Regions from separate parts of the Streptomyces sp. NPDC088746 genome, predicted to be linked through region 3. Evidence: riboswitches for the same ligand, from Rfam matches in the RefSeq annotation. Region 3 holds a riboswitch; each other region holds the start of a gene.
The links. Region 3 has a riboswitch for thiamine pyrophosphate ahead of thiO (glycine oxidase ThiO). Riboswitches for the same ligand answer to the same signal wherever they lie in the genome.
Positions count from the first base shown of each region.

Region 1: another riboswitch for thiamine pyrophosphate. It lies ahead of ACIP63_RS13990 (thiamine ABC transporter substrate binding subunit); the one in region 3 lies ahead of thiO (glycine oxidase ThiO).
Region 2: another riboswitch for thiamine pyrophosphate. It lies ahead of thiC (phosphomethylpyrimidine synthase ThiC); the one in region 3 lies ahead of thiO (glycine oxidase ThiO).

Region 1 covers NZ_JBIVLA010000002.1:1,407,312-1,416,740, forward strand. The annotation lists gene tsf (translation elongation factor Ts) at 1-459, shown strand, start outside; gene pyrH (UMP kinase) at 618-1,391, shown strand; gene frr (ribosome recycling factor) at 1,507-2,064, shown strand; gene ACIP63_RS13975 (phosphatidate cytidylyltransferase) at 2,064-3,152, shown strand; gene ACIP63_RS13980 (hypothetical protein) at 3,519-4,046, shown strand; gene rlmN (23S rRNA (adenine(2503)-C(2))-methyltransferase RlmN) at 4,130-5,236, shown strand; TPP riboswitch at 5,371-5,487, shown strand; gene ACIP63_RS13990 (thiamine ABC transporter substrate binding subunit) at 5,561-6,655, shown strand; gene ACIP63_RS13995 (ABC transporter permease) at 6,700-8,313, shown strand; gene ACIP63_RS14000 (ABC transporter ATP-binding protein) at 8,316-9,377, shown strand.
Region 2 covers NZ_JBIVLA010000010.1:90,952-100,380, forward strand. The annotation lists gene ACIP63_RS33345 (IclR family transcriptional regulator) at 262-1,029, shown strand; gene ACIP63_RS33350 (SsgA family sporulation/cell division regulator) at 1,131-1,568, shown strand; gene ACIP63_RS33355 (YibE/F family protein) at 1,633-2,988, opposite strand; TPP riboswitch at 3,060-3,193, shown strand; gene thiC (phosphomethylpyrimidine synthase ThiC) at 3,186-4,979, shown strand; partial or broken gene ACIP63_RS33365 (class I SAM-dependent methyltransferase) at 5,054-5,792, opposite strand; gene ACIP63_RS33370 (DUF805 domain-containing protein) at 6,143-6,499, shown strand; gene ACIP63_RS33375 (hypothetical protein) at 6,581-7,405, opposite strand; gene ACIP63_RS33380 (metallophosphoesterase) at 7,587-8,645, opposite strand; gene ACIP63_RS33385 (LacI family DNA-binding transcriptional regulator) at 8,820-9,429, opposite strand, start outside.
Region 3 covers NZ_JBIVLA010000001.1:385,918-395,346, reverse strand. The annotation lists gene thiS (sulfur carrier protein ThiS) at 1-119, opposite strand, end outside; gene thiO (glycine oxidase ThiO) at 206-1,420, opposite strand; TPP riboswitch at 1,418-1,530, opposite strand; gene ACIP63_RS01800 (NAD(P)/FAD-dependent oxidoreductase) at 1,677-2,915, shown strand; gene ACIP63_RS01795 (Rv2175c family DNA-binding protein) at 2,978-3,343, shown strand; gene thiE (thiamine phosphate synthase) at 3,490-4,140, shown strand; gene metF (methylenetetrahydrofolate reductase [NAD(P)H]) at 4,260-5,177, shown strand; gene ACIP63_RS01780 (hypothetical protein) at 5,228-6,139, shown strand; gene ACIP63_RS01775 (phytoene desaturase family protein) at 6,195-7,691, opposite strand; gene ACIP63_RS01770 (DUF4126 domain-containing protein) at 7,723-8,340, opposite strand; gene ACIP63_RS01765 (TetR/AcrR family transcriptional regulator) at 8,688-9,299, opposite strand; gene ACIP63_RS01760 (YhgE/Pip family protein) at 9,329-9,429, opposite strand, start outside.

The DNA.
Region 1 (9,429 bases), on a different contig from region 3:
TACGTGGACGAGGCCAACGCCAACCTCGGCGAGAAGATCGTCCTGGACCGCTTCGCGCAGTTCACCGGCGACTACGTCAGCGTCTACATGCACCGCACCATGCCCGACCTGCCGCCGCAGATCGGTGTCCTGGTCGAGCTGGACAAGGCCGACGCCGAGCTGGCCAAGGGCATCGCCCAGCACATCGCCGCCTTCGCCCCGAAGTACCTCTCCCGCGAGGACGTCCCGGCCGAGGTCGTCGAGGCCGAGCGCCGCGTCGCCGAGGAGACCACGCGCGCCGAGGGCAAGCCCGAGGCCGCCCTCCCGAAGATCGTCGAGGGTCGCGTCAACGGCTTCTTCAAGGAGGCCACCCTCCTCGGCCAGCCGTACGCGCTGGACAACAAGAAGTCCGTCCAGAAGGTCCTGGACGAGGCCGGTGTCACCCTGAAGCGCTTCACGCGCATCAAGGTCGGCATCTGAGTCCGTCCGCGAACAACGGTGGACCCCGATAGGGTCTGGTGCAGTCGACGGCCGCACTCAGCCGGACGACCGCAGATCTGACGAGGAGGCCATTGCCGCTGAGGGACAACAGACCCACCGGCAATGGCCTTCTTCGTATGTGCACGAGGAGAATCTCCATGAACAAGGGCGCGGACGCCACACAGGGTGACCACAAGCGCGACGACGCGATTTCCGGCCGCTTCATGCTGAAGCTGTCCGGCGAGGCCTTCGCCGGTGGCGGAGGACTCGGAGTCGACCCCGACGTCGTGCACGCCATCGCCCGCGAGATCGCCGCGGTCGTACGCGACGGAGCGGAGATCGCGGTCGTCATCGGCGGCGGCAACTTCTTCCGTGGCGCCGAGCTCCAGCAGCGCGGCATGGACCGGGCGCGGTCCGACTACATGGGCATGCTCGGCACCGTCATGAACTGCCTGGCGCTGCAGGACTTCCTGGAGAAGGAAGGCATCGACTCGCGCGTCCAGACCGCCATCACCATGGGCCAGGTCGCGGAGCCGTACATCCCGCTCCGTGCCGTGCGGCACATGGAGAAGGGCCGCGTCGTGATCTTCGGCGCAGGCATGGGCATGCCGTACTTCTCCACCGACACGACCGCCGCACAGCGCGCCCTGGAGATCGACGCCGAAGCGCTGCTGATGGGGAAGAACGGTGTGGACGGGGTCTACGACTCCGACCCGAAGGCCAACCCCGACGCGGTGAAGTTCGACGCCCTGGAGTACGGCGAGGTGATCGCCCGGGACCTCAAGGTCGCCGACGCCACCGCCATCACTCTCTGCCGTGACAACCAGCTCCCGATCCTCGTCTTCGAGCTGACCACGGAGGGCAATATCGCCCGCGCGGTGAAGGGTGAGAAGATCGGCACGCTGGTGAGCGACCGGAGCACCCGGGCCTGACGGCCCAGAAGATGGACAACGGCCTGCCGGTCGGACACCGTGCAGGTGAGGACGCGACGCAGGATCCGCAGGACCCGGCGATGCCGGTTCCGCTCAAGACACGCAGGAGCACGTGGTGATCGAAGAAATCCTCCTCGAGGCCGAGGAGAAGATGGAGAAGGCCGTCGTGGTCGCGAAAGAGGACTTCGCCGCGATCCGGACCGGCCGCGCGCACCCGGCGATGTTCAACAAGATCGTCGCCGACTACTACGGCGCGCTGACCCCGATCAACCAGCTCGCCTCGTTCTCGGTTCCCGAACCGCGGATGGCCGTGGTGACCCCGTTCGACAAGACCGCGCTGCGCAACATCGAGCAGGCGATCCGCGACTCCGACCTCGGCGTCAACCCGAGCAACGACGGCAACATCATCCGCGTGACGTTCCCCGAGCTCACGCAGGACCGCCGCAAGGAGTACATCAAGGTCGCCAAGACCAAGGCCGAGGACTCCAAGATCTCGATCCGCTCCATCCGCCGCAAGGCCAAGGAGTCGCTCGACAAGCTCGTCAAGGACAAGGAGTCCGGCGAGGACGAGGTCCGCCGCGCGGAGAAGGAGCTCGACGACACCACCGCGAAGTACGTCGCGCAGGTGGACGAGCTGCTCAAGCACAAGGAAGCCGAGCTGCTCGAAGTCTGATGAACGACTCTTCCTGGGGCGCCCCGCAGGGAGCCGGCTACCGGAGCGCGCCCGAGATGGGGGGCGCTCCGGCGGGTCCTGCATACGATGTGCACGGTGCCCAGCAGACTCGGCCCATGCCCATCGTGCCGGACGTTCCCGACGCAGGTAGAGACGCTGACGACCGCGACGACCGGAACGGGGACGCCGCGCGCGTCAGCGGCCCCCTGTTCCGTGACGAGAAGCCGCAGGAGCCCATGTCCACCCCGCTGCCGTCCCCGCCGCCGCCCAAGAAGCGGGCGGGGCGTGATCTGCGCGCCGCCATAGGTGTCGGTGTCGGTCTCGGTGCCCTCGTCATCGGCTCCCTGTTCATCGTCAAGGCGGTCTTCGTCGGCGTGGTCGTGCTGGCGGTGGTGGTCGGTCTCTGGGAGCTCACGTCCCGCCTCAAGGAGCGCAAGGGCATCAACGCCCCGCTCGTGCCGCTCGCCGTCGGCGGCGCCGCGATGGTGGTCGCCGGCTATGTGCGGGAGGCGGAGGGCGCCTGGGTCGCGATGGCGCTCACCGCCCTCGCGGTGCTCGTGTGGCGGATGACGGAGCCGCCTGAGGGGTACCTCAAGGACGTCACTGCGGGCGTCTTCGCGGTGTTCTACGTGCCGTTCCTGGCGACGTTCGTCGCGATGATGCTCACCGCGGACGACGGTGCCTGGCGTGTGCTGACCTTCCTCCTGCTGACCGTGGTCAGTGACACCGGCGCGTACGCCGTCGGCTGGCGCTTCGGCACGCACAAGCTGGCTCCCCGTATCAGCCCCGGGAAGACCCGCGAGGGCCTGTTCGGCGCGGTCGCCTTCGCGATGGTGGCCGGCGCCCTGTGCATGGAGTTCCTCATCGACGGCGGGAGCTGGTGGCAGGGACTGCTGATGGGCCTCGCCGTCGCCGCCAGCGCCACGCTGGGGGACCTCGGCGAGTCCATGATCAAGCGGGACCTGGGGATCAAGGACATGGGCACGCTGCTGCCCGGTCACGGCGGCATCATGGACCGGCTCGACTCGCTGCTGCCGAGCGCCCCGGTCGTATGGCTGCTGCTGGTGCTGTTCGTCGGCTCCGGCTGAGCGGAGCGCCGACTTCCTGAGTAGCTCTTCAGCGGGGCCCGCCGTCCACCGGACGACGGGCCCCGTCCGTGCGTTCTCAACGACGTCGGGGAAGCTTCCAGCCGGTCCTGCGGAGCCGGGGCGTCGTGTGCCCGCACTCCGTGCGGGACACCCGCGTGCACGGCGAGCGACACCCGTACCACCACCGCGGTGGTCAGGCTCCCGCAGCCGGGCCGCTGACGGGGCCCGGACCGAGGCGCGCGCACTCCCGCAGAGCGGATCCATGACCCGTGCGGGCCGGCCGCTCAGGTGGCGGCGGTGGACCGGGCCGGGCGGGGTACCCGAGGGATGACAGAGGGTGTCCCGTCGCCCCGGGGAGGACATGCCGTGCGTGCGTTGAAGCTCTGGCTCGACCGTAGTCTCGCCGCGCAAGCGGTGCTGATCTTCGTCCTCGGCGTGGGGGCGAACGCCCTGTTCCGCCGGGACGGGCACCTCGGCTGGTGGGTGATCCAGACAGCGGTCTTCACCGCCGTCGTCATCGGCATCATGGCTGCCCAGCGCCGCAGGAGCGGCCGTGCGGCCGGCGTCGACCCCCGCGGGATCGCCGAGCTCAACCGCCAGATCCGGCACCGCGAGGTGCCGAGCGACCCCGAGAAGCGGGCGACCATGCAGAAACTGGTCGCCGAGCAGCTGGGCAAGATGGAGCGGGGCGGCCGATGGCTTCCGTACTGGCTGGCCTGCATGGGCCTGATCGCGGCCGGCATGCTCGCGCTCGGAATCGTCACCGGCTCATTGGCCCTCCCGCTGATCTTCGTCGTCGGGGTGGCCGTGTTCTGCTCCTGGGTCTTCTGGATGCGCCGCCGTGCTCTGGAGCACCACCGTCACATGAGGTCCGCCCTGCAGGACCACGGCTGACGCGGGCCGTGCCGGCCCCCGGCGTACCGCACGTCCTCCGGCGGCCATGAGTACCTCGGCGTGTCTGCGACACTGGAAGAACCATGCCTAAGCCCGGAGAACTCACTTTCGTCGCGCCCCGTGGAGCCAAGCGGCCGCCGCGGCACCTCGCCGACCTCACCCCCGACGAGCGCAAGGAAGCAGTCGCCGCGACCGGCGAGAAGCCCTTCCGTGCCAAGCAGCTGTCGCAGCACTACTTCACGCGGTACGCGCACGACCCGGCGGAGTGGACCAACATCCCGGCCGCGTCGCGGGAGAAGCTCGCCGAGGCGATGTTCCCCGACCTGATGTCGGTGATGCGCCACATCAGCTGCGATGACGACACCACCCGCAAGACGCTCTGGAAGCTGCACGACGGCACGCTCGTCGAGTCCGTCCTCATGCGCTACCCGGACCGGGTGACCATGTGCATCTCGTCACAGGCCGGCTGCGGGATGAACTGCCCGTTCTGCGCCACCGGGCAGGCGGGGCTCGACCGCAATCTGTCGACCGCCGAGATCGTGCACCAGATCGTGGACGGCATGCGGGCCCTGCGCGACGGGGAGGTCCCGGGCGGGCCTGCGCGGCTGTCCAACATCGTCTTCATGGGCATGGGCGAGCCGCTGGCCAACTACAAGCGTGTGGTGGGCGCGATCCGCCGGCTGACCGACCCGGAGCCGGACGGCCTCGGGCTGTCGCAGCGCGGGATCACCGTGTCCACGGTGGGTCTGGTGCCGGCGATGCTCCGCTTCGCCGACGAGGGCTTCAAGTGCCGCCTCGCGGTCTCGCTGCACGCGCCGGACGACGAGCTGCGCGACACCCTCGTCCCCGTGAACACCCGCTGGAAGGTCGCTGAGGTCCTGGACGCCGCGTGGGAGTACGCGGAGAAGTCGGGACGCCGCATCTCCATCGAGTACGCGCTCATCCGCGACATCAACGACCAGGCCTGGCGGGGCGACCGGCTGGGCCGGCTGCTCAAGGGCAAGCGGGTGCACGTCAACCTCATCCCGCTCAACCCGACGCCGGGGTCCAAGTGGACCGCCTCGCGACCCGAGGACGAGAAGGCGTTCGTCGAGGCGATCGCCGCCCACGGGGTGCCGGTCACCGTCCGGGACACCCGCGGTCAGGAGATCGACGGCGCCTGCGGGCAGCTGGCGGCGTCCGAGCGCTGAGGCGGTCCCGCGCACGGGCGGGATCCGGCCGGTCCGGCGTGATCCGGCCGGTCCGGCGTGATCCGGCCGGTCCGGCGTGATCCGGCCGGTCCGGCGTGATCCGGCCGGTGTAGCCTGGCCGGGAAATCAACTTCATATTCCGACAGGGGAGCGCCACAGCGCTGAGAGTGCGGCACCGAGGACAGGTCGGCCGCAGACCCTCTGAACCTCGCCCGGGTCATTCCGGGTAGGAAGTTCGGACCTTACTCAAGCTGTTGCGCCCTGCCCGCTCGCCGAGCGGGCAGGGCCGCGTCTCTTCCTGGTCACCTCCAGGAGGACATCACCATGAACACCACGACGAAGTACGCGGCGACCGCGCTCGCCGCCGCGCTCGGCGTCACCGCGCTCGCGGGCTGCGGGGGCTCCGACGACAAGTCTTCCGGGGACACCGGAGCCGGTTCGAAGACCGTCACCCTCGTCAGCCACGACTCGTTCAACGCCTCGGACGCCGTCCTGAAGGCGTTCACCAAGGAGACCGGTTACAAGGTCAAGGTGCTGAAGAGCGGTGACGCCGGGGCAGCGCTCAACCAGGAGATCCTGACCAAGGGCTCCCCGCGCGGCGACGTGTTCTTCGGCGCCGACAACACCCTGCTCTCCCGTGCTCTGGACAACGGCCTGTTCACGCCGTACGAGGCGAAGGGCCTGGACCGTGTCGCGGCCGACACCCAGCTCGACGCGGACAAGCACCGGGTCACGCCCATCGACACCGGCGACATCTGCGTCAACTACGACAAGAAGTACTTCGCCGACAAGAAGCTCGACCCGCCGAACTCCTTCGACGACCTGCTGAAGCCCGCGTACAAGAACCTCCTCGTCACCGAGAACGCCGCGACCTCGTCCCCCGGCCTCGGCTTCCTCCTCGGTACCGTCGCCAGTCAGGGCGAGAGCGGCTACCAGGACTACTGGAAGAAGCTGAAGAGCAACGGCGTCAAGGTCGTCGACGGCTGGGAGCAGGCCTACAACGAGGAGTTCTCCGGCTCCGCGGGCGGCAAGAAGGCCAAGGCCGACCGGCCGCTCGTCGTCTCGTACGCCTCCAGCCCGCCCGTCGAGGTGCTGTACGCCGATCCGCGGCCCAGCGAGGCCCCGACCGGCGTCGCCGCCGGCACCTGCTTCCGGCAGATCGAGTTCGCCGGACTGCTGGACGGTGCGAAGAACGAGGCGGGTGGCAAGGCGCTCCTGGACTTCCTGATCAGCAAGCGGTTCCAGGAGGACATGCCGCTGAACATGTTCGTGAACCCGGTGGTGAAGGACGCGAAGCTGCCGGAGCTCTTCACGAAGTTCGGGGCCACCGTCGACAAGCCTGCGACCGTCGCCCCGGAGAAGATCGCCAAGAACCGTGAGCAGTGGGTCCAGTCGTGGTCCTCGCTCGTCGTGAAGTAGTCGCGCGGTCCCCGTGGAGGGGGAACGCGGTGCGGCTCGGTCTCATGGCCGTGCCCGTCGCGTTCTTCGCGCTGTTCTTCGCCTACCCGGTCGTCGCCATCGTCGGCCGGGGCCTGAAGACGGACGGAGACTGGCAGTTCGGCCGGATCGGCGCGGTACTGAGCCGGGCGGACATCCTCGACGTCCTCTGGTTCACGACCTGGCAGGCGCTCGCCTCGACCGCGCTCACCCTGCTGATCGCACTGCCCGGCGCCTACGTCTTCGCCCGCTTCGACTTCCCCGGGAAGCAGCTGCTGCGTGCCGTCGTGACCGTGCCGTTCGTCCTGCCGACCGTCGTCGTGGGCACGGCGTTCCTGGCGCTGCTGGGGCGCGGCGGGTTCCTCGACGAACTATGGGGGGTCCGCCTCGACACGACCGTGTGGGCGATCCTGCTCGCCCATGTGTTCTTCAACTACGCGGTCGTCGTACGGACCGTCGGCGGCCTGTGGTCCCAGCTCGACCCCCGTCAGGAGGAGGCCGCCCGGGTGCTCGGGGCCGGCCGCCTCGCCGCCTGGCGGCGTGTGACCCTGCCCGCGCTCGCCCCGGCCGTGGCCGCGGCGGCTCTGATGGTCTTCCTCTTCACCTTCACCTCCTTCGGCGTCGTCCAGATCCTCGGCGGTCCGGCCTACTCCACGCTGGAGGTGGAGATCTACCGGCAGACCGCCCAACTGCTCGACCTGCCGACGGCCGCCGTGCTGACCCTGGTGCAGTTCGCCGCGGTCGGCGGGATCCTCGCCGTCCACGCGTGGACCGTGCGGCGCCGGGAGACCGCGCTGAAGCTCGTCGATCCAACCCAGACCTCCCGCCGCCCGCACGGAGCAGGGCAGTGGGCGCTGCTCGGCGGGGTACTGCTGACCGTCCTGCTGCTGATCGTGGTGCCGCTCGGCGTACTGGTGGAACGCTCCCTGGACAGCTCGGGCGGCCACGGCCTCGGCTTCTACCGCGCGTTGCAGTCGGCCGACGCGAGCGGCTCCACCTTCCTGGTCCCGCCGCTCGACGCCATCGGGAACTCCCTGCGTTACGCACTGGTCGCGACCCTCATCGCCCTCGTCGTCGGCGGCCTCGCGGCCGCCGCCCTGACGCGGCGCGCCGGCCGGCTGGTGCGCGGCTTCGACGCCCTGCTGATGCTGCCGCTCGGAGTGTCCGCCGTCACCGTCGGGTTCGGCTTCCTGATCACGCTCGACAAGCCGCCGCTGGATCTGCGTACGTCCTGGATCCTCGTGCCGCTCGCCCAGGCGCTGGTGGGCGTCCCCTTCGTCGTACGGACCATGCTGCCCGTCCTGCGCGCGGTGGACGACCGGCTGCGGGAGGCCGCGGCGGTGCTCGGCGCGTCACCGCTGCGGGCCTGGCGGGAGGTCGACCTGCCGCTGGTGCGGCGGGCGGTGCTGGTGGCCGCAGGCTTCGCCTTCGCCGTGTCGCTCGGTGAGTTCGGTGCGACCGTGTTCATCGCGCGCCCCGACAACCCCACCCTGCCGGTCGCCGTCGCCAGACTGCTGGGGCGCTCGGGTGAGCTCAACTACGGCCAGGCGATGGCCCTCAGCACGATTCTGATGCTGGTCTGCGCGGTGTCGCTGCTCCTGCTCGAACGTATCCGTACCGACCGATCCGGGGAGTTCTAGAGATGCTGACAGTGGAGTCGGCCACCGTCCGGTTCGGGAAGAGGACCGCGCTGGACGCGGTGGACCTGGAGGTCGCGGACCACGAGATCGTCTGCGTGCTGGGCCCGAGCGGCAGCGGCAAGTCGACGCTGCTGCGGGCCGTGGCCGGGCTCCAGCCCCTCGACGGCGGGCGGGTGTTCCTGGACGGCGCGGACCAGGCACGGCTGCCGGTGCACCGCCGCGGGCTCGGCCTGATGTTCCAGGACCACCAGCTCTTCCCGCACCGGGACGTCGGCGCCAACGTCGCGTTCGGCCTGCGGATGCACGGTGTCACCCGCCCGGAGCGCGACCGCAGGACCGGTGAACTCCTGGACCTGGTCGGCCTGCCCGGAGCCGGGCGGCGGGCCGTCGCCGCCCTGTCCGGAGGCGAACAGCAGCGGGTGGCACTCGCCCGGGCCCTGGCGCCCCGCCCGAAGCTGCTGATGCTGGACGAACCGCTGGGCCAGCTGGACCGGAGCCTGCGCGAACGGCTCGTCGTCGAACTGCGCACCCTCTTCGGCCGGCTGGGCACGACGGTGCTCGCCGTCACCCACGACCAGGGCGAGGCCTTCGCGCTCGCCGACCGGGTCGTGGTCATGCGGGACGGCCGGATCGCCCAGGCGGGCACCCCGCTGGAGGTCTGGCAGCAGCCCGCGTCGGCGTTCGTCGCCCGCTTCCTCGGTTTCGACAACGTGGTGCACGCCACGGTCACGGGCACGGCCGCCGACACCGTCTGGGGCAAGGTCCCGGTGCCCGAGGACTCGCCGCAGGGCGAGTGCGAACTGCTCGTGCGGCCGGGCGGCGTCCGGATAGGCGACTCCAAGGAAGGCCTGCGCTGCACGGTGGGCGTACGCACCTTCCGCGGCCACCACGTCACCGTCATCCTGCGCCCCGACGACGGGCCGCCCCTGGAGGCGGAGTGCGCTCTACGGGACACCCCCGAGGAGGGGGCCACCGTGGGCGTGACCTTCGACCCGGCGGAGACGGTGGTCCTTCCCCCGGAGGACCCGGAGGACCCGGAGGACCCGGAGGCCCCGGAGGCGTAGGGCGCCCGGGCCCGGCGCTCACGCCCTCCGGCGCCGGTGGTTCTCCCGGCGT
Region 2 (9,429 bases), on a different contig from region 3:
GGTGTTCCGAAGACCACGCGACGGCAACGAGATTCGGCGATTAGCCCAGCTGAGCTAAGTCGCGGTCGAAACCTCACTCGTGACTGAACGTACGGATACAGTTGCGTACCGCTGCCGCCAGCTGGGAAATGACGGTCCGTCACCATCCTGCCCAGTGGTTTGTGCGACCGTCCGGTCTCCGGACCCCAGGCTCGCGGCGGGCCCGTGGGGGCGGCCCCCGCGGGTGGGCCGAGAGCCCGTCACCATGCCTGGGGGTGACCTGTGACCACGGCATCGAGTACCGCTGTCCCGACGTTGATCGGTTCGGTTCAGCGGGCGTTGAGACTTATGGAGGCAGTGGGCACCCACCGGGACGGGGCGCCGGCCAAGCAGCTCGCCCGGGAGGCCGGGCTTCCCCTTCCCACCGCCTACCACCTGCTGCGGACCCTGACCCATGAGGGGTATCTCCGCAGGGAGAACGGCGTCTTCCTGTTCGGAGCCGCGGCCGAGCGCCTGGGCGGAGGCCCCGCGACGCCGCGTCCCGGCGTGATCGTCGAATCGCTCGCCCACTGGGCGGACGTCATCGGTGCCCCTGTGTACTGCGCCCTGTACAAGGATGGCGAGATCGAGATGGTCGCCGTGGCGGAGACGCCGGCCGTCCCCGCGGTGCACGAGTGGGCCTCGTTCCGCGAGACGGGCCATGCCCACGCCCTCGGGCAGTGCCTTCTGGGGCAGCTCGACGAGCGTGCGCGCGAGGATCATCTGGACCGGCACCCGGTCCGGCCGCTGACGCGTTACTCCGTAAGGGACCGTCAGACCTTGCTGAACCGGCTGAGATCGATGAAACGTACGGAACCTGTCGTCGAACGGCAGGAGTACGCCGTGGGAACCGTCTGTGCGGCCATTCCGATCACTGTCGGTTCCGCCGTGGCGGCCATGGCTGTTTCTCTCCCATTGCACCAAGAGGAACGGTTGCTCCCCGCAGTCGAACAACTACGCTGCGAAGTGACCACGCTCTTGCGCTCGTTCGTGTTCTCTATCAGTATCTGAAAAATCACTCCTTGTGATCTGCTATCGCGTGCACCACGATGGCGTCAATAGGGCCATGGGGGATCATTCCTGGCCAGTTTCATCTACTGCGGGGTTGAACGATGCGCGAGTCGGTTCAAGCAGAGGTCATGATGAGCTTCCTCGTCTCCGAGGAGCTCTCCTTCCGTATTCCGGTGGAGCTCCGGTACGAGGTCAGTGATCCGTATGCGATCCGGATGACCTTCCACCTGCCAGGTGACGCCCCCGTCACCTGGGCATTCGGCCGTGAGCTGCTGCTCGACGGTCTCAACAGCCCCAGTGGTGACGGCGATGTGCACATCGGCCCGACCGAGCCCGAAGGGCTGTCGGATGTACACATCCGCCTTCAGGTCGGCGCGGACCGTGCGCTCTTCAGGGCCGGCACGGCACCTCTTGTGGCATTTCTCGACCGGACGGACAAGCTGGTGCCATTGGGGCAGGAGCACACGCTGGGTGACTTCGACGGCAATCTGGAAGAGGCGCTGGGCCGCATCCTCGCCAAGGAACAGAACGCCGGCTGAAGAAGGAAGATCCGGCTGACCACCGAGCACCGGTGGCCCGGGTCCATGCGTCCGGTGCCCCGGCTCACGCCTTGCGGCGTCGTCCCCTCCCGGTCCGTGCGGGTGCAGGAGCTCCGGCTTCCGCGCCGAGCCCCGTGCGGTCCGCGGAGACCACCAGGGCCGCGAGCACCGTCGTCACCGGCACCGAGGCGACCAGGCCGATCGATCCGATCAGCGTGCGGACGATCTCCTCGGCGACCAGCTCACTGTTGGCCACCGTGCCCACGCTGCTCTGTGCGATCGAGAACAGCAGCAGCAGGGGGAGTGCCGCGCCCGCGTACGCGAGGACGAGCGTGTTGACGACCGAGGCGATGTGGTCGCGCCCGATCCGGATTCCGGCCCGGTAGAGCCGGCGCACGCCCATCGTCGGGTCCGCCTGGTGCAGCTCCCAGACCGCCGACGTCTGGGTCACAGTCACGTCGTCGAGCACACCGAGCGAGCCGATGATCACACCGGCGAGCAGCAGGCCGCTCATGTCGATGTCCGGGTACAGGCCGTGGATCAGGCCGGTGTTGTCATCCGTGTTCCCGGACAGGCTGGCCCAGCCGATGAAGAGCGAGCCCAACAGCCCGATGAGCAGCAGCGAGATGAGTGTGCCGATGACGGCCACGGAGGTGCGGGCCGTCAGTCCGTGGCAGGTGTAGAGGGCGATCAGCATGATGGCGCTGGCCCCGATCACCGCGACCACCAAGGGGTTCGAGCCCTGCAGGATCGCCGGAAGGATGAACAGGGTCAGCACGGCGAAGGAGACGGCGAGAGCGATCAGGGCCATCAGACCGCGCAGCCTGCCCACCGCGACCACCACGAGGGCGAAGATCCCGGCGAGCAGCGCCATCGGGAACGAGCGGTCGATGTCGGTCACCGAGTACTGCAGGTCCCGGGGTGCGTCGGGTGCGTACGCGACGACCACCCCTTGGCCCTCGCGCAGTTGCCGGGGAGCGTCGGGCTGTACGACCTCGACGAACGTACGGCCCTCGTCCTTGCCGGTGGTCACCTCGACCGTGGCCTTCTTGCACTCCCCCGACTGCTCGTTGACGGCTTCGCGTCCCGACGCGGTGGAGGTGTCTCCGGTGGGCGGTACCTGCGAGGCGTTGACGTCCGCGCAGTCGACCGCCACGACCTTGGTGACCTGCCCGTCCTGGGTCTGACGGTCGAAGCCGACCCCCGTGCGCTCATGGGCGGGCGCCCCGCCCGGCCAGAAGGCCACGAGGCCGACCAGGACCGCGGTGGCGAAGGGGATGAGCACGGCCGCGATGACCTTGCGCAGATGCTTGGACACGGGTGCGGCAGGCCCGTGGCTGTGGGTGTGGCCGTGCGCATGACTCTGGGTGCTGCCTGCTGCGGGGCCGTGGGGTTCGGGGGCGCTTCCGGGGGACGTCACCCTGCGATCATCCCAAGAACAGGGGAGGCCCTCTGGCCAGCACGCCAGAGCGGAGGTTAGCGTGGAGGCACATTTGTACACGCGGGAGCTCGGAGCACCGGGCTGAGAGGGCGCTGACCTCCGTATATCCGTACGGGACACGCTGCGCCGACCGCCGAACCTGTTACCGGGTAATGCCGGCGTAGGGAGTAGGTCTCATGACCACAGCGGACGCACGCACGCCTGCCTCGAAACAGAACGCCCAGAACGCGGAGGGCGAAGAGGCCGGGAAGTCCATCGGCTGGCACAAGGGTTACGTCCAGGGCTCACGCCCGGATCTCCGGGTGCCGGTCCGTCAGGTGCACCTCACCAACGGCAAGGACGTGACGCTGTACGACACGTCCGGGCCGTACACCGACCCCACCACAGACACCGACGTGCGCCGGGGGCTCGCCCCTCTCCGGGAGAACTGGATCATCGCCCGGGGGGACACCGAGGAGTACGCGGGACGGCCCGCGCGTCCCGAGGACGACGGGCTGAAGCACACCTCGCCGAGGGGCGGTCTGCGCAACCTGGACGCGGTCTTCCCCGGCCGCCCGCGCCAGCCCCGCCGCAGCCGCGACGGCCGGCCCGTGACACAGCTCGCGTACGCCCGCCGGGGCGAGATCACCCCGGAGATGGAGTACGTCGCGATCCGGGAGAACGTCGGACCCGAGGTCGTGCGCGAGGAGATCGCGGCGGGCCGGGCGGTCCTGCCGGCCAACGTCAACCACCCGGAGATCGAGCCGATGATCATCGGCAAGCGCTTCCTGGTGAAGGTCAACGCCAACATCGGCAACTCCGCGGTCACCTCCTCGATCGAGGAGGAGGTGGACAAGATGACCTGGGCCACCAAGTGGGGCGCCGACACGGTCATGGACCTCTCCACCGGCCGCAACATCCACACCACCCGCGAGTGGGTCCTGCGCAACTCCCCCGTGCCGATCGGCACCGTCCCGCTCTACCAGGCACTCGAGAAGGTCGACGGCCGGGCCGAGGAGCTGACGTGGGAGATCTACAAGGACACCGTCGTCGAGCAGGCGGAGCAGGGCGTCGACTACATGACGGTGCACGCCGGCGTGCGGCTGCCGTACGTCCCGCTGACGGCCCGACGCAAGACCGGGATCGTCTCGCGCGGCGGTTCCATCATGGCCGCATGGTGCCTGGCACACCACAAGGAGTCGTTCCTGTACGAGCACTTCGAGGAGCTCTGCGAGATCCTCGCGGCGTACGACGTGACGTACTCGCTCGGTGACGGGCTGCGTCCCGGCTCCATCGCCGACGCCAACGACGAGGCCCAGTTCGCCGAACTCCGGACGCTCGGTGAGCTCAACACCGTCGCCAAGCGGTTCGGCGTACAGACCATGATCGAGGGCCCGGGGCACGTCCCCATGCACAAGATCAAGGAGAACATCGACCTCCAGCAGGAGATCTGCGAGGAGGCGCCCTTCTACACGCTGGGCCCCCTCACCACGGACGTCGCACCGGCGTACGACCACATCACCTCGGGCATCGGCGCGGCGATGATCGCCTGGTGGGGGACGGCGATGCTCTGTTACGTCACGCCCAAGGAGCACCTGGGGCTGCCGAACCGTGACGACGTGAAGACCGGTGTCATCACGTACAAGATCGCCGCTCATGCGGCGGACCTGGCCAAGGGGCACCCCGGGGCGCAGGAGTGGGACGACGCCCTGTCGGACGCCCGGTTCGAGTTCCGCTGGGAGGACCAGTTCAACCTGGCGCTCGACCCCGACACCGCGAGGGAGTTCCACGACGAGACGCTGCCGGCCGAGCCGGCGAAGACGGCCCACTTCTGCTCGATGTGCGGGCCGAAGTTCTGCTCGATGAAGATCTCGCACGACATCCGGCGGGAGCACGGCGACGACCAGGCCGTGATCGAGGCGGGGATGGCGGAGAAGTCCAGGGAGTTCGCGGCGAGCGGCAACCGCGTGTACCTGCCGCTGGCGGACTGAGCTGCTGACCGTGGCGGGGGCCCGTGGAGCCCCGCCACGGTCCGGTGGCGCACCGCCTGCCGGCCGTCCGGTTCTCACGGCGTGGGCGGCTTCCTCCACACGGAGACGTGCGACCTGCTGGACGCCGTGAACGGCGCCTCGGTCCAGTCGGCCCACCGCTCGGACGGCTCCAGACCCGCGAGCTCGGCCATCAGGTCGAGTTCGGCGGGCCAGACGTAGCGGTGGGGCGAGAGGAACGTGGAGACCCGGCCGTCGGCGATCGAGTAGTGGTGCGAGACCACCTGCTGCTCCACCAGGTCGTACGTGTCGAAGCCGACGTGCCGCTCGCCTACGTGGATCGGCCGGGAGGTCTCGCCCGGTGGCAGACGCTGCAGTTCGGGGATGAAGACCTCGGCCACGAAGCGGCCGCCCGGTGTCAGATGCTCCGCGGCGTTGCGGAAGCACGCGACCTGCTCGCGCTGGGAGAGCAGGCAGGTGAGGGCGTTGTAGACGACGTAGACCAGGCTGAACGTGCCCGGAGCCCCGGGCGGTGCTCATGTCTCCGGCGGTCACGGTGATGCCGTCGGCACCGCGCTTCCTGCCGAGCTCACGTGCCATCGGCCCGGACTTCTCGATTCCCGCCACACGGACCCCCCGCGCACTCAGCGGAAGCGCGACCCGCCCCGTCCCGACGGCGAACTCCAGCGCGGCACCGTGGCCCGCGCGGCGCTCGAGGAAGTCGACCGTGGGGACCAGGACTTCGGGTGTGTACATGTGGGCGGAGGACTCGTCGTAGCTCTGCGCTACCCGGGTGTTCCAGATGTCCGCATCCATGACCCCGAAGGCTGTCACGCGGCCGAGCCGAGGGGCCATCGGATTTTCCCGGACCGGACCGACGTACGGAGTAGGGCCGTGCAGGAACAGGCGTTTGTCTGATCGTCAGATTGCGGCGATAGAGCATGAAGCGTTCCCACAATGGCTGGTTCAGGCCGTTCAGGACCGTCCTGTCGCACCCTCGAGGAACTTTCGGCGTCAGTATGGACACGGCTGTGCAGCAGGTCGATGTAAGTTTCCGCGGCAGCCCGAACGCAGTTGACCGTTTCCTTATCTGTGCTTTACCTTCCGCTGTGCTTGGCCGAAATTGGTGTGCGTCCCGAACGGGGGCGCCAGGGGAGGGAAGCACAGTGAACTGGTACCTGGCTGTACTCAAGAACTACGCGGGCTTCGGCGGGCGTGCGCGCCGCAAGGAGTACTGGATGTTCGTACTCTTCAACTTCATCATCGCGGTCGTCCTGAGCCTGCTCGGCCTGGCCATCGACTCGCAGATTCCTTACATCATCTACCTGCTGGCCGTGATCATCCCGACGATAGCCGTGGTCGTGCGCCGCCTGCACGACACCGGCCGCTCCGGCTGGTGGATCCTGATCTCGTTCGTCCCGCTCGTGGGCGGCATCATCCTGCTCGTCTTCATGTGCCTCGAGGGTGTGCGCGAGGTGAACGAGTACGGCCCGAACCCGAAGCTCGCCCCGCAGGGGATCTGAGCTCCTCACCGGGCGTGATGTCTGAAGAGGCCGGAGCGGCAGCACGCCGTTCCGGCCTCTGCCGTGCCGGGTCCCGCCGGATCACTCCGGCTGGTGCTCCGGGCCGCCGTAGTCGGGGCTGGTGAAGTCGGGGCTGGTGAACGTGGGGCGCGGGCCGGCCGAGGGGCCGTCCTCCGGCCCGGAGAAGTCCGGCCTGCTGTAGCCGATCTTCGGGATCCGGTTGGCCGAGCGGTGCGGTGTGCGCGAGGCGGGCCCCGCGGTCGGATCGGCCAGTGCGTCCCGGAGGAAGGGCAGGATTCCGCGTTCCAGCAGCGCGTGGCGCCACGCCTCCCGGGCACGCGCCACGTCCTCGGGGAGTTCCTCCTCCTCGTCCACGGCCGGCAGCGCGGTGGCGCCGTTGCGCAGGGCGGTGACGAGGAGACCCACCGCGGCGACGAGGATGGCCGCGGCGGCGACGGCGGCGAAGAACCACCCGGCGGCGACCATGGTCCCGGCGAAGGCCGGGGCGGGACTGAGCGCCTTCAGCGGGTAGCCGACGGCCAGGAATATGAGCGCGGCCGTACCCGCGAGGACCGGTGCCAGCACGGCGATCATCGCGAGGGTGCCGGCGCCCGTGGGGTCGGCCTCTTCCGTGGCGGGGATGAGGACGGACGCCTGGTCGTCCGGGTCGCCGGGGCCGCGCAGCTCGCCGCGGACCTTCACGTAGTGGTCGTACTCGGTGGCCGCCGCCGCGGTGATCAGAGGCGTGGCGTTGAGCGCCATCGTCCGCAGCTGTTCCGTGTTGAGACGGTCGCCGATTCCGTCCAGATCCGGTCGTTCGTGAGCATGACGCAGCGCGTCGGCAAGGATCCGCTCGTACTCGGGGCGGTCCTCGGCCAGCAGGTGCGGAGCGCTTTTCATGTGCATCCCCCGATGCTCCGTAAGGCCTGACCGACCGTACGGGCCGGGCGATCGGGCGGAAACGGAGGAGAGCCTGCGACTGGTACGCCGATGGTAGAGCGCCTACGGCACGGGGTGACAGGGTGTTTCCGGAAATTGGCCCAGCGGCTGACGGTGTCGGGTCGTCATGCGTCTTCCCCGACGACCGTCAGTCATGCAGGGGAAGTTGGACGACCAACAGCTTTCCGGCCATGGTCACCCCGCCGTCCATGGCGATGGCGAGCCCTTCCGCGTAGACGTGCGGGCCGTCCACCACGGGCCGTGCCACGTCCTCGCCCTCCTCCGTTCCGACCTCTCCGAGGAGATACGGAATGGGGCTGTGGCCATGGACGACGCGCTGCCCGCCGTACGTCGACATCAGTTCGCGAACGGCCTGGGCGCCGCCCTCGTCGCGGAAGGCGAACCGCTTGGTGAGTTTGCGGAAGAGGTCCCAGCACTCATCGGCGTCGTTCCGCGTGAGAATGGCGTGCACCGTGTCGTTGACGTCCTCGATGGTGGAGCCGTAGTCGAGGTAGGCGGTCGTGTCGGAGTGCATCAGCAGATGCCCGTCCTCCTCGACCACCGCGTCGAGCCGGGACATCCACTGGAGGTGGACGTCCTGGAGCCGTTCCATGTCCGTCTTCTGGCCGCCGTTGAGCAGCCAGGCGGCCTGGAAGGTCGCCGTTCCGGCGCCGGAGTTCACCGGGGTGTCGCCGAACCTCTTCGCACCGAGCAGCAGCAGTTCGTGGTTGCCCATGAGCGCCTTGCAGTACCCGCCGGCGGCCGCGGCCTCCGCGGAGAGGCGCATGACGAGATCGATGACGCCGATGCCGTCCGGACCGCGGTCGGTGAAGTCGCCGAGGAACCAGAGCCTGGCGTTGCCGGCCGCCCACCGGCCGTCGGCGTCGACGAGGCCCTGCTCGCGCAGGGCGGCCAGGAGCTCGTCCAGGTAGCCGTGGACGTCTCCGACGACGTACAGCGGACCGCGGCCGGAGTCGGCGGCGGGCCGGGCCTCCGCCACGGTCTCCATCCGCACGGTGTCGCCACGGTTGATCACGGGAAGATCGCGCTCGGTGGGGGTGTACCCCTCCGGCGGTTCGTCGCCCACCACGGCGTTGCCGGGGTGCGGCAAGGGCGCGGGCATGGGCACCTGCGCATACGGCGGTACGCGGAAGTCACGCAACGTCGCTGTCCGCACCACGGGTTCCTGACCGGCCCCCTGAGTCATCGACCCCTCCACCACCGTCGCGCCTCCGTACACCTGACGGGCCCTGCCTGGTAGAGGTGGTCCGCGGTGTCGTGCGCCCATCATAGGAATGCGGATCGTGCTGTGTGACGCACCAGGGGTGTTGAATCCGCGCGAGCATCCGGTTCATCGGCCGTTTGGTCCGGATTAATCCGTTCAGTCCCCGGCGGGTGATCGCGGAGGGCTGACGGTGGTGCGCGGCGGACGCCGTTGTGAGGACGTCCGGACGATGAGTTCCGTCGGTATCACCTGCTCCACCGGGCCGTCGTGCTCGACCCCTTCGATGGCGTCGATGAGGAGCTGGACGACGGCCGTACCGATCCTGCGGGGCTTCAGCGAGAGCGTGGTGATGGGGGGCTCGGTGGACGCGTACACCGTGGATTCGCTGCAGCAGACCAGCAGGAGGTCCTCGGGGACCCGCAGGCCGTAGCGGCGCGCGGCGGCCAGCAGATCGGTGCCGTTGGGGTCGAAGAGCCCGTAGACGGCGTCGGGGCGGTCGGGCCGGGCGAGGAGGCGGTCCGCCGCGACGGCGCCGGCGCAGGGGTCGTGGGCCGGGTAGGACTCGTAGACCGGATCCTGGCCGACCCGCTCGCACCAGTGCAGATAGGCGGTGGTGGAGAGTCGGGTGTACGTGTCGGTGGTGGTGCCGGTCAGCAGCCCGATGCGGCGGGCTCCCGCGGCCGCGAGGTGGTCCAGGAGGTCGAGGACGGCCGCCCGGTGGTCGTTGTCGACCCAGGCGGTGACCGGGAGCGTGCCCGCGGGGCGG
Region 3 (9,429 bases):
GCTGTGGTCAGCGCCGCGACCAACGTGTCCAGCGCGGTGCCGGCGGGCACGGTGCGGCCTTCCCCGTTGACGGACACGGAAACGGACCCGGGAACGGAGAGGGACCCGGGAACGGGCATGGACCCGGAAACGGGCCCGGACTCGGAAAAGGGCACGGAACCGGCCTCGGGCTCGGAACCCGGGACGGCGGAGGGCGCGGGCTGTGTCATACGGGCTGCTCCTGCGGCGCGGGGGCGGTTTCTTCGGGGGAGGAGGCCGGTGAGCTCTCCGGGGGGACCGCGGCGAAGCGGCGCGGCGCGAAGGGGCGGCCCAGCTCGGGCAGCTCGCCGGTGGTCAGCACATGGGCCATCACATCGCCGGTGACGGGAGTCAGCAGCACCCCGTTGCGGTGGTGCCCGGTGGCGAGATGCAGTCCGGGCAGTGCCGTGGGCCCCAGCAGCGGCGCGTTGTCCGGCGAGGCGGGCCGCAGACCGGCCCGGGTCTCGGTCAGCGGCAGCTCCGTGATGCCGGGCATCAGCTCATGGGCGTCCCGCAGCAGCTCGTACACCCCGCCCGCGGTCACCGTCGTGTCCCAGCCCATCTCCTCCGTGGTCGCGCCGACCACCAGCTCACCGTTGGCACGGGGGACCAGATAGACCTGGCTGCCGCGCACGACCGCCCGCACCGTCCGGCTGAGGAAGGGAGCGTAGGCGGGAGGCACGGTCAGCCGCAGCACCTGGCCCTTGACCGGGCGCACCGGCGGCAGGACCGCCTCGGGAACGCCCTGCAGCCGGCCGCTGAGGCTGCCGCCGGCGAGCACCACCTGTCCGGCCGCGAGCTCGGTGCCGTCCGCCAGGACCGCTCCCGTCGCGCGGCCGCCCGTGACGGAGAGCCGCTGGACCCAGGCACGGCGGAAGACCACACCCGCCCGCTCGCACGCGGTGACCAGGGCCGAGGCCAGCCGCCTGGGATCCACCTGGTGGTCGCCGTCGACGCGAAGCCCGCCGCGCACGCCGGGGGCGAGCATCGGTTCCAGGCGGCGGCACTCGCGGCCGCTCAGCCACTCGGACTCCAGGCCTGAACGCTGCTGCAGAGCGTGCAGCTCCCGCAGATGCGCCCGGTCGTCGGAGTCCAGGGCGACGGACAGGGTGCCGCAGGCGCGGAAGCCGGTCTCCTGCCCGCTCGCCTCCTCCAGCTCGGCCACGAACGCCGGATAGCGCGCGGCGGAAGCCACGTTGAGGCCGAGCAGCGTCTGCTCGCCGTAGTGGAGTTCGGTGACGGCGGCGAGCATCCCGGCCGCGACCTGGGCGGCGCCGCCGCCCGGCGCGGGATCGGCCAGTGTGGTGCGCAGGCCGTGCTGGGCCGACCGCCAGGCGGTCACCAGCCCGATGATGCCGCCTCCGACGACCAGGACGTCGGAACTGTCTGCGGAGATACGCATGGGCGTCCAGCCCCTCCCTTCGCCGGCATGACCCGGATCAGGTTCGTACGGTCGGAGGCCGGCCAGCCTCCCTCTCAGCCCGGTACGCCCGGACTCCCGCGAGTGCCTTACGGTCGCCAGCCTAGACCCCGCCCCTCGCAGCCGGTAAGGGACCGGTACCCGTGGCCCGTTCGCCCGGCGGACCCGTGCTCCCGCGGTCGCCGGCCAGGTCCCACGAGCCCGGCGTGATCCGGACGGGAGGCCCTAGGGTGGACAGGTGAGCGAGCAGACACAGGACCCGGCAGCGGGACAGCGGCCGAGCGGAGTCGTGATCGTGGGCGCCGGCATGGCCGGAGTGCAGACGGCCGTGGCCCTGCGGGAACAGGGCTTCACCGGCCCCGTCACCCTGATCGGCGCCGAACCCCACCAGCCGTACGACAGGCCGCCCCTGTCCAAGGCGGTCCTCCTCGGCAAGGCGGAGGACTCGGCCTTCGACGTCGACTTCGAGGCCCTGGACATCACTCTGCGCCTGGGGCTCGACGTGGCCGGACTCCGTGCCGGGGCGCACGAACTGGACACCCCGGAGGGGCCCGTCGCCTACGACGTCCTGGTCCTCGCCACCGGAGCGGAACCCGTCGCACTGCCCGGCGCCGAGGGTGTACCGGGCGTCCATCTGCTGCGCACCCTCGACGACGCGGCACGGCTGCGGCCCGTCCTGGAGCGGCAGCACGACGTGGTCGTCGTCGGCGCGGGCTGGATCGGCGCCGAGTTCGCCACGGCGGCCCGCGCCGCCGGGTGCGCGGTCACCGTCGTGGAGGCCGCCGGCCGTCCCCTCGCGGGCACGATGCCCGCCGAGGTCGCCGAGCCGATGGCCGCCTGGTACGCCGAGAGCGGAGCCGAACTCCTCACCGGCGCCCGCGTCGCACGTGTCGAACAGGGCGCCGTCCACCTCGCGGACGGCCGGGTGCTCCCCGCCGGAGCGGTGGTCGTCGGCATCGGTGCCAGGCCCGCAACCGCATGGCTCGCGGGCTCGGGCATCGGCCTCGGCCCCGACGGCTCGGTCACCGCGGACAGCTCGCTCCGCACGTCGCTGCCCGATGTCTACGCCGTGGGCGACTGCGCCTCCTTCCCGTCCGCCCGCTACGGGGAGCGGCTGCTGGTCCACCACTGGGACAACGCCCTCCAGGGCCCGAGGACGGTTGCCGCCGCCCTCGCGGACGGTGCGGTCAGGACGTACGACCCGGTGCCCTACTTCTGGTCCGAGCAGTTCGGCCGCTTCGTGCAGTACGCCGGCCACCACGCGGGCTCCGACACGCTGCTGTGGCGGGGCGACCCCGGTGACCCGACCTGGACGGTCTGCTGGCTGCGGCAGGGGATCCTGGTCGCCGTGCTGGCCGTCAGCAGGCCCCGTGACCTGGCGCAGGGGCGCAAGCTCGTCGAGGCGGGGGCGCGGATCGACCCGGAGCGGGCCGCCGACTCCTCCGTCCCGCTGAAATCGACGGTGCTCCAGGGGTAGGCACGGCCTCGTACGCCCGGCCCGGCTACCGACTGCCGGTCCGGGATGGCACGCTTGTCCCTGTGACCGAGATTGACGCAAAGATCGATGCTCTCGTCCCCGCATGGCTCCACCTTCCCGACATCGCGGAAATGCTCGATGTCGAGGTGACGCGCGTACGGCAGCTGGTCAAGGAAGGCCAGCTGATCGCCGTACGACGTGGTGAGAACCGGGCGCTCCAGGTGCCTGCCGCCTTCATCGACGGCGACAAGGTGGTCAAGGGTCTCGTAGGGACCCTGACGCTCCTGAGGGACGACGGCTACAACGACGAAGAGATGCTGGACTGGCTCTTCACCCCCGACCCGACCCTGCCCGGCACGCCCGCGCAGGCCCTGAGCGAGAATCGCGGTACGGAGGTGAAGCGCCGGGCCCAGGCGCTCGCCGTCTGACCGGAGGACCGTGGGCGGAGTGCGGGCCGTGGCACATCACGGCCCGCACTCCGCCGTGACCGGCCTGCCGGCACGGCGATCCATCGACGTACGGTGAGTTGTCGCCGCCTCAGTGATCCAACGACGTACCGACGGGGGAAATCTTCATGTCCACGCCTCGCGACCAGCTTTCCGGCGCCCGGCTCTATCTGTGCACGGACGCCCGCAAGCGGCAGGGGGACCTCCCCGAGTTCCTCGACGCCGTGCTGGCCGGCGGCGTGGACATCGTGCAGTTGCGGGACAAGGGCATGGAGGCGGCCGAGGAGCTCGACCACCTCGCGGTGTTCGCCGACGCCTGCAAGCGCCACGGGGCCCTCCTCGCGGTGAACGACCGGGCCGATGTCGCCCACGCCATCGGCTCCGACGTGCTCCACCTCGGCCAGGGCGATCTGCCGCTGCCTGCCGCCCGCGCCGTCATCGGCGACGACGTGGTGATCGGCCGCTCCACCCACGCCGAGGCCGAGGTCGACGCCGCCGTCGCCGAGGCCGGCGTCGACTACTTCTGCACGGGCCCCTGCTGGCCCACCCCGACCAAGCCCGGCCGGCACGCCCCGGGCCTCGGCCTGGTGCGCTACGCCGCCTCGCTCGGCACGACACGGCCGTGGTTCGCCATCGGCGGGATCGACGCCGGCAATCTGGACGAGGTGCTGGACGCCGGCGCCCGCCGCGTCGTCGTCGTGCGGGCGATCACCGAGGCGGCGGACCCGGCCGAGGCGGCGGCATCGCTCGCGCGCCGCGTCCGGGCACACGCCCTCTGAACCCGGCGGCCTCCCACCCGGTCGGAGCGGCTGTCCGAAGGGTGGACAAAACCCGCCTCATTCCGGGCAATTCGCTCGCTCTGGTTGGGGTACCGCCGGGCCCTGGTTAACCTCCCAGTATGGCCCTTGGTACACCTTCCACCCGGACAGATCACGCGCGCACCGTGCGTGAGCTGCTCGCGACCGGCGAGACGTCGTTCTCGTTCGAGTTCTGGGCGCCCAAGACGGAGAAGGGCGAACGGAACCTCTGGAACGCCCTGCGCCGGGTCGAGGCGGTGGGACCGAGTTTCGTCTCCGTGACGTACGGGGCCGGCGGTTCGACCCGTGCCGGGACGGTCCGGGCGACCCAGCAGATCGCCGCGGACTCCACGCTCACGCCCGTCGCCCACCTCACCGCCGTCGACCACTCCGTGGCCGAGCTGCGCAACATGGTCGGGCAGTACGCCGACGCCGGCATCCGCAACATCCTCGCGGTGCGCGGAGACCCGCCCGGCGACCCGATGGGCGAGTGGGTCGAGCACCCGCAGGGCGTGCGGTACGCGGCGGATCTCGTCCGGCTGATCAAGGAAGCCGGTGATTTCTGCGTCGGCGTCGCGGCCTTTCCCGAGATGCACCCGCGATCCGCCGACTGGGACACCGACATCGGTCATTTCGTGGACAAGTGCCGCGCCGGTGCCGACTACGCGATCACCCAGATGTTCTTCCACCCGGAGAGCTATCTCCAGATGCGTGACCGCGTGGTCGCCGCGGGTTGCGACACCCCGGTCATCCCCGAGGTGATGCCGCTCACCAGCGTCAAACAACTGGAGAGATTCGCGCAGCTCAGCAACGCGTCCCTGCCTTCCTCGCTGAAAGAGCGCATCCTCGCCGCGAAGGACGACCCGGCGGCTGTACGCTCCATTGGCATCGAGTTCGCCACGGAGTTCTGCGCGAAACTGCTCTCCGAGGGTGTCCCGGGGCTGCACTTCATCACGCTCAACAACTCGACGGCGACACTCGAGATCTACGAGAATCTCGGACTGCACAAGCAGTCCTGACCGGCCGTACCCGCCACCGACCGGGGCGGTGGCCGTAGGAGGGGGCGGGCGTGGGCTGGACGGTCCTCTACATCGCATTCGGCATAGTGGCGTTGTGGCTGCTGGGCGAGGTGCTCCTGCAGTACAAGGCACGCCTGCGCTGGCGGCTGCTCGCCTTCGCCGGCTTCCTCGGTGTGGTCCTCGGTGTCCTCATCGCCTCCGTGCCGGTGATCGCCCTCGGAGCGATCGCCTTCGCGACGGGCCAGACGTATGTGACGCTCTCCTTCAGGCGCGGCTTCTCGACGGGATGGGCCATCGGCGGCAGCCCGGGTGAGAGCCGCCGCCGGCGCGGAGCGGGCGGCCCGGGGGCCCAGAAGCCCACGCTCGAGGTCTCCGGCCTGGAGTACGGGGGAGACGACCGGCAGACGGAGGCAGCCCCCGCCGCGGTCTACGCGCCGGAGCCGCTGCCGGACGACACCGGGCAGTACGGCATCTACACCGACCCCGCCCCCGCGGGCCGCGACGGCCAGGACCAGCACGGCGAACCGCAGCCCCAGCACGCCGGCTACGACCCGTACAACGGCTACGGCCAGCCGGCCGGCCAGGACCTCTACGGCGGGCAGGACGGCTACGGGGGCCAGGACACCCACCAGGACCAGGGCTCCTACGCGAGCCAGTACGACTACGGGACGGACCAGGCGGGCTACGCCGCGTACTCCGACCCCTACACCGGCACGGGCACCACCACGGGCACCGGGCAGTACGCGGCGTACGACAGCGGCTACGACCCCTCCTACGGCGCCGGGCAGCAGCCCGCGGACCCGTACGCCGGGCAGTACACCGACACCCCGCCGGGCGGCGTCTGGGTCCCGCAGCAGCGCGAGAGCGACCAGTACCCCCCGCTGCCGCCCGAGGCACCCGTCCAGCCCGCTCCGTACGGCAACGGATACGACACCGGCCAGAACGAGCAGTACCGCTACTGACCCGCGGACCGGCCGCCGGCACGCGGCGGCCGGCTCCGGTGCGCCGGCCGCGAGCTCACCGCGAGCCGCGGAAGCCGTCACCCTCCACGACGAGACCGGCCACCAGGGCGCCCGACATCCCGGCGTGGGCCGGCCCGCCGCCCGGATGCGACCAGCCGCCCGCCAGATACAGGCCCGGCAGCGGCGTGCGGTTCCCGGAGTGCAGATACGCGCCGCCCGCCCCGGCCAGGGCCGGAGGCGGCACCGACCCGCCCTCGGCTCCCGTGTCGGCCGCGGTCTCGGCGGGTGTGCGCACCTCGGCGTGGATCACCCGCTCGCGGAGACCCGGAACAGCCTCGGCGGCCCGGCCGATCACCACGTCCGCGAACCGTCGGCGCAGCGCGGCGTCCGTCCAGTCGACCGGGCCGTGCGGCGCCACCGTCACCATCAGGGTCACCGCCTCGTGCTCCTCGTCGGGGCGGGTGGCCGGGTCGTCCGGGCGCAGCACCGTCACCGTGGGCCGCTCCGCCGTCCGGCCGCCGAAGACCGCCTCCTGCTCCGCGCCCGGGTCCGCGGCGTGCACCACGGTCCGGTGCACGGCGCCGGGCTCCCGGGCGCCGCGCAGCGACAGCAGGACGACGAAGCGTCCCGGTGCCGGAGCCCCGCGCTCCATGGTGGGCCACCCCTCCCGGACCGGCAGGAGACCGGGCGCCGGCTGCGCGCCGAGGACCACGTGATCGGCCTCCACGCCTGTGCCGTCCGCCAGCTCGATCCCTGCCGCCCGCCCGTCCTTCTCGGACACACGGACCGCCTCGGCGCCGAAGACGAACTCCACCTTGCGGGCCAGGCACCGCTCGTACACCGCGTCGGCCAGCGCGCGCATGCCCCCGGCGACGTACCAGGTGCCGAACGTCTCCTCCATGTACGGCAGGAGGGCCGCGGCGGCCGGGGCGCGGCGGGGGTCGAGCCCGTACGACAGGGCGTAACCGTCGAGCAGGGCCGCCAGGCGGGGGTCCGCCAGCTCCCAGGCGCCCACCTCCGACGGCGTTCCCGCCTCCCGGGCGGCGCGCAACAGCCTGCGCCGGCGCACCGCGGGGTAGGGGTCGCGGCCCAGTGGCCGCGGGTCCTCGGGCAGCGGCTCCTCCAGCAGTGGCCTGCGCGACCGGTCCCAGGCGGTCCCGGCCCGGCCGAGGAAGTCCCCCCAGCGGGCCCCGGCCCCTTCACCGAGTGCACGGTCCAGCGCGCCTACCACCCCCGCCCGCGACGCGTTGGGCAGGGACACCGTCGTGCCGTCCGCGAAGAGGTGGCGGCTCGCCGGGTCGACCTGGGTGAGCGTGACGCACTGCTCCAGGCTCTCCTTGCCCGTCTTCACGAACAGGTCGCGGTAGACCGCGGGGAGATGCAGCAGCCCGGGGCCGGTGTCGAAGACGAAACCGTCACGCTCGTACCGGCCGAGCGAGCCGCCGTAGGTCTCCGACCGCTCGTACACCGTCACCCGGTGGCCTGCCACGGAGAGCCGGGCAGCCGCCGCCATCGCGCCGGTCCCGGCGCCGATCACCGCAATTCGTGCCATGTCAGTGACCCTAAGGGGTGCCACCGACAGCTCATTCGTGAGGCCGGTGCCTGCCCGCCCCGGCCGGACGTCTCTCCTCGCGGCGCCGGGCCCTGCGGCGCAGGAACCGGCGGATCCTGGAGGCCAGGAAGACCAGTGTCAGCAGGCCGAGCAGGAGCAGGACGCCGGCGACGACGGCCGCCGCCACCGGGTTGAAGACCGCGAAGGTGATGATCCCCGCGACGCCGAGATCCTCCGCGACGCTGACCCCGATGTTGCTGAAGGGTTCGGGCGAGGTGTTGACCGCCATCCTGGTGCCGGCCTTCACCAGGTGGCTCATCAGCGCGGTGGAGCCGCCCACGGCTCCCGCCGCGAGCTCCGGCAGCGAGCCGCTCTCCCCTGCCAGCAGCGCGGCGACGACTGCGCCCGCCACGGGCCGGATCACCGTGTGCGCCGTGTCCCAGGCCGAGTCCACGTACGGGATCTTGTCGGCCACCGCCTCGCACAGGAACAGCACCCCGGCGGTCACGAGCACATCGGTGCGCTGCAGGGACTCGGGCACCTCGTCCGTGAGACCGGTCGCGCCGAAGATGCCGAAGAGGAGGACCACCGCGTAGGCGTTGATCCCGCTCGCCCAGCCACTCGTGAACACCAGGGGGAGTACGGACACGGACGCGATCGTAACCAGTCGGGGGAGGCCCGGGTGGGCCTTGCGGCGCAGGCCTGAGTATCCCTACCTAGTGCGGGAGATGAGTAGGGATGCGGATGGGCTCCCACCTGCGCGGACGGAAGAGTGGGGACCACGGAAGGGGCGTGGCGCCAGGACCGCCGGCACGGGGCGGCGGAACGGCGCGGCACCCCGGACGTAACGGGGGCGCACGACGCGGAGCTCCGGGACCACGGGGGACAGCACGGGGTCACGGGGGAGGGCTTCGCGGCGGAACGGGACGCCGGTCCGGCGGAATTCGGGGGGATCGAATTCCACCGGACCGGCGTCCTGTCCGTGCGCGGGCCGCCTCAGCGCCCGCTGACCCGGCCGTGCAGCAGCAGCGACAACGCGGAGTGCACGTCGTCGATCGTCCGCTCGGGCTGGAACGCCTGCCAGTCGAGAGCCGCCACCAGGACCATCCCGACCAGCGCGGCGGCCGTCAGCTGGATGTCGATCTCCTCGCTGAGCTCGCCGCCCGCGACGCCTTCCCGGAGCACTTCCTCGACGACGGCCACGGCCTCCTGGCGGACCACCAGGAGGGTGGACTGCCAGGCACGGTTGGTGCGCCAGAGCTCGGCGACGTACAGCTGGGTGAAGGCCGGGTAGCGGTCGATGAAGACCAGACCCGCCCTGATCATGGCGTCCAGCGCCTCCACACGGGTGCCTCCGCGCGCCTCCGCCGAGTCGGCGGCCGAACGCAGCGACTGGGTGAGCAGGCCGACCCCGTGCCGCAGCAGCTCCTCGAACAGCTCGGTCTTGCTCTTGAAGTTGTAGTAGACCGTGCCCTTGGCCACCCCCGCGCGTTCGGCGATCTCGTCGACCGTCGTCGCGGAGAACCCTTTTTCCGCGATGAGGGTCACCGCCGCCTCGTAGAGCTTCTGCCGGGTGACCTGTCGGCGCGTGGTGCCACTGCTGTCCATGCCCTTGATTCTCACAGGTCCCGGCACGGTCACAGACTCAGCTCCGGGTGCAGCCGGTCCAGGGTCCACACCTGCTTGCGGCGGGCGGACAGGGCGGTCAGCGCCAGAGCACCCGCGGTGAAGGCCAGCA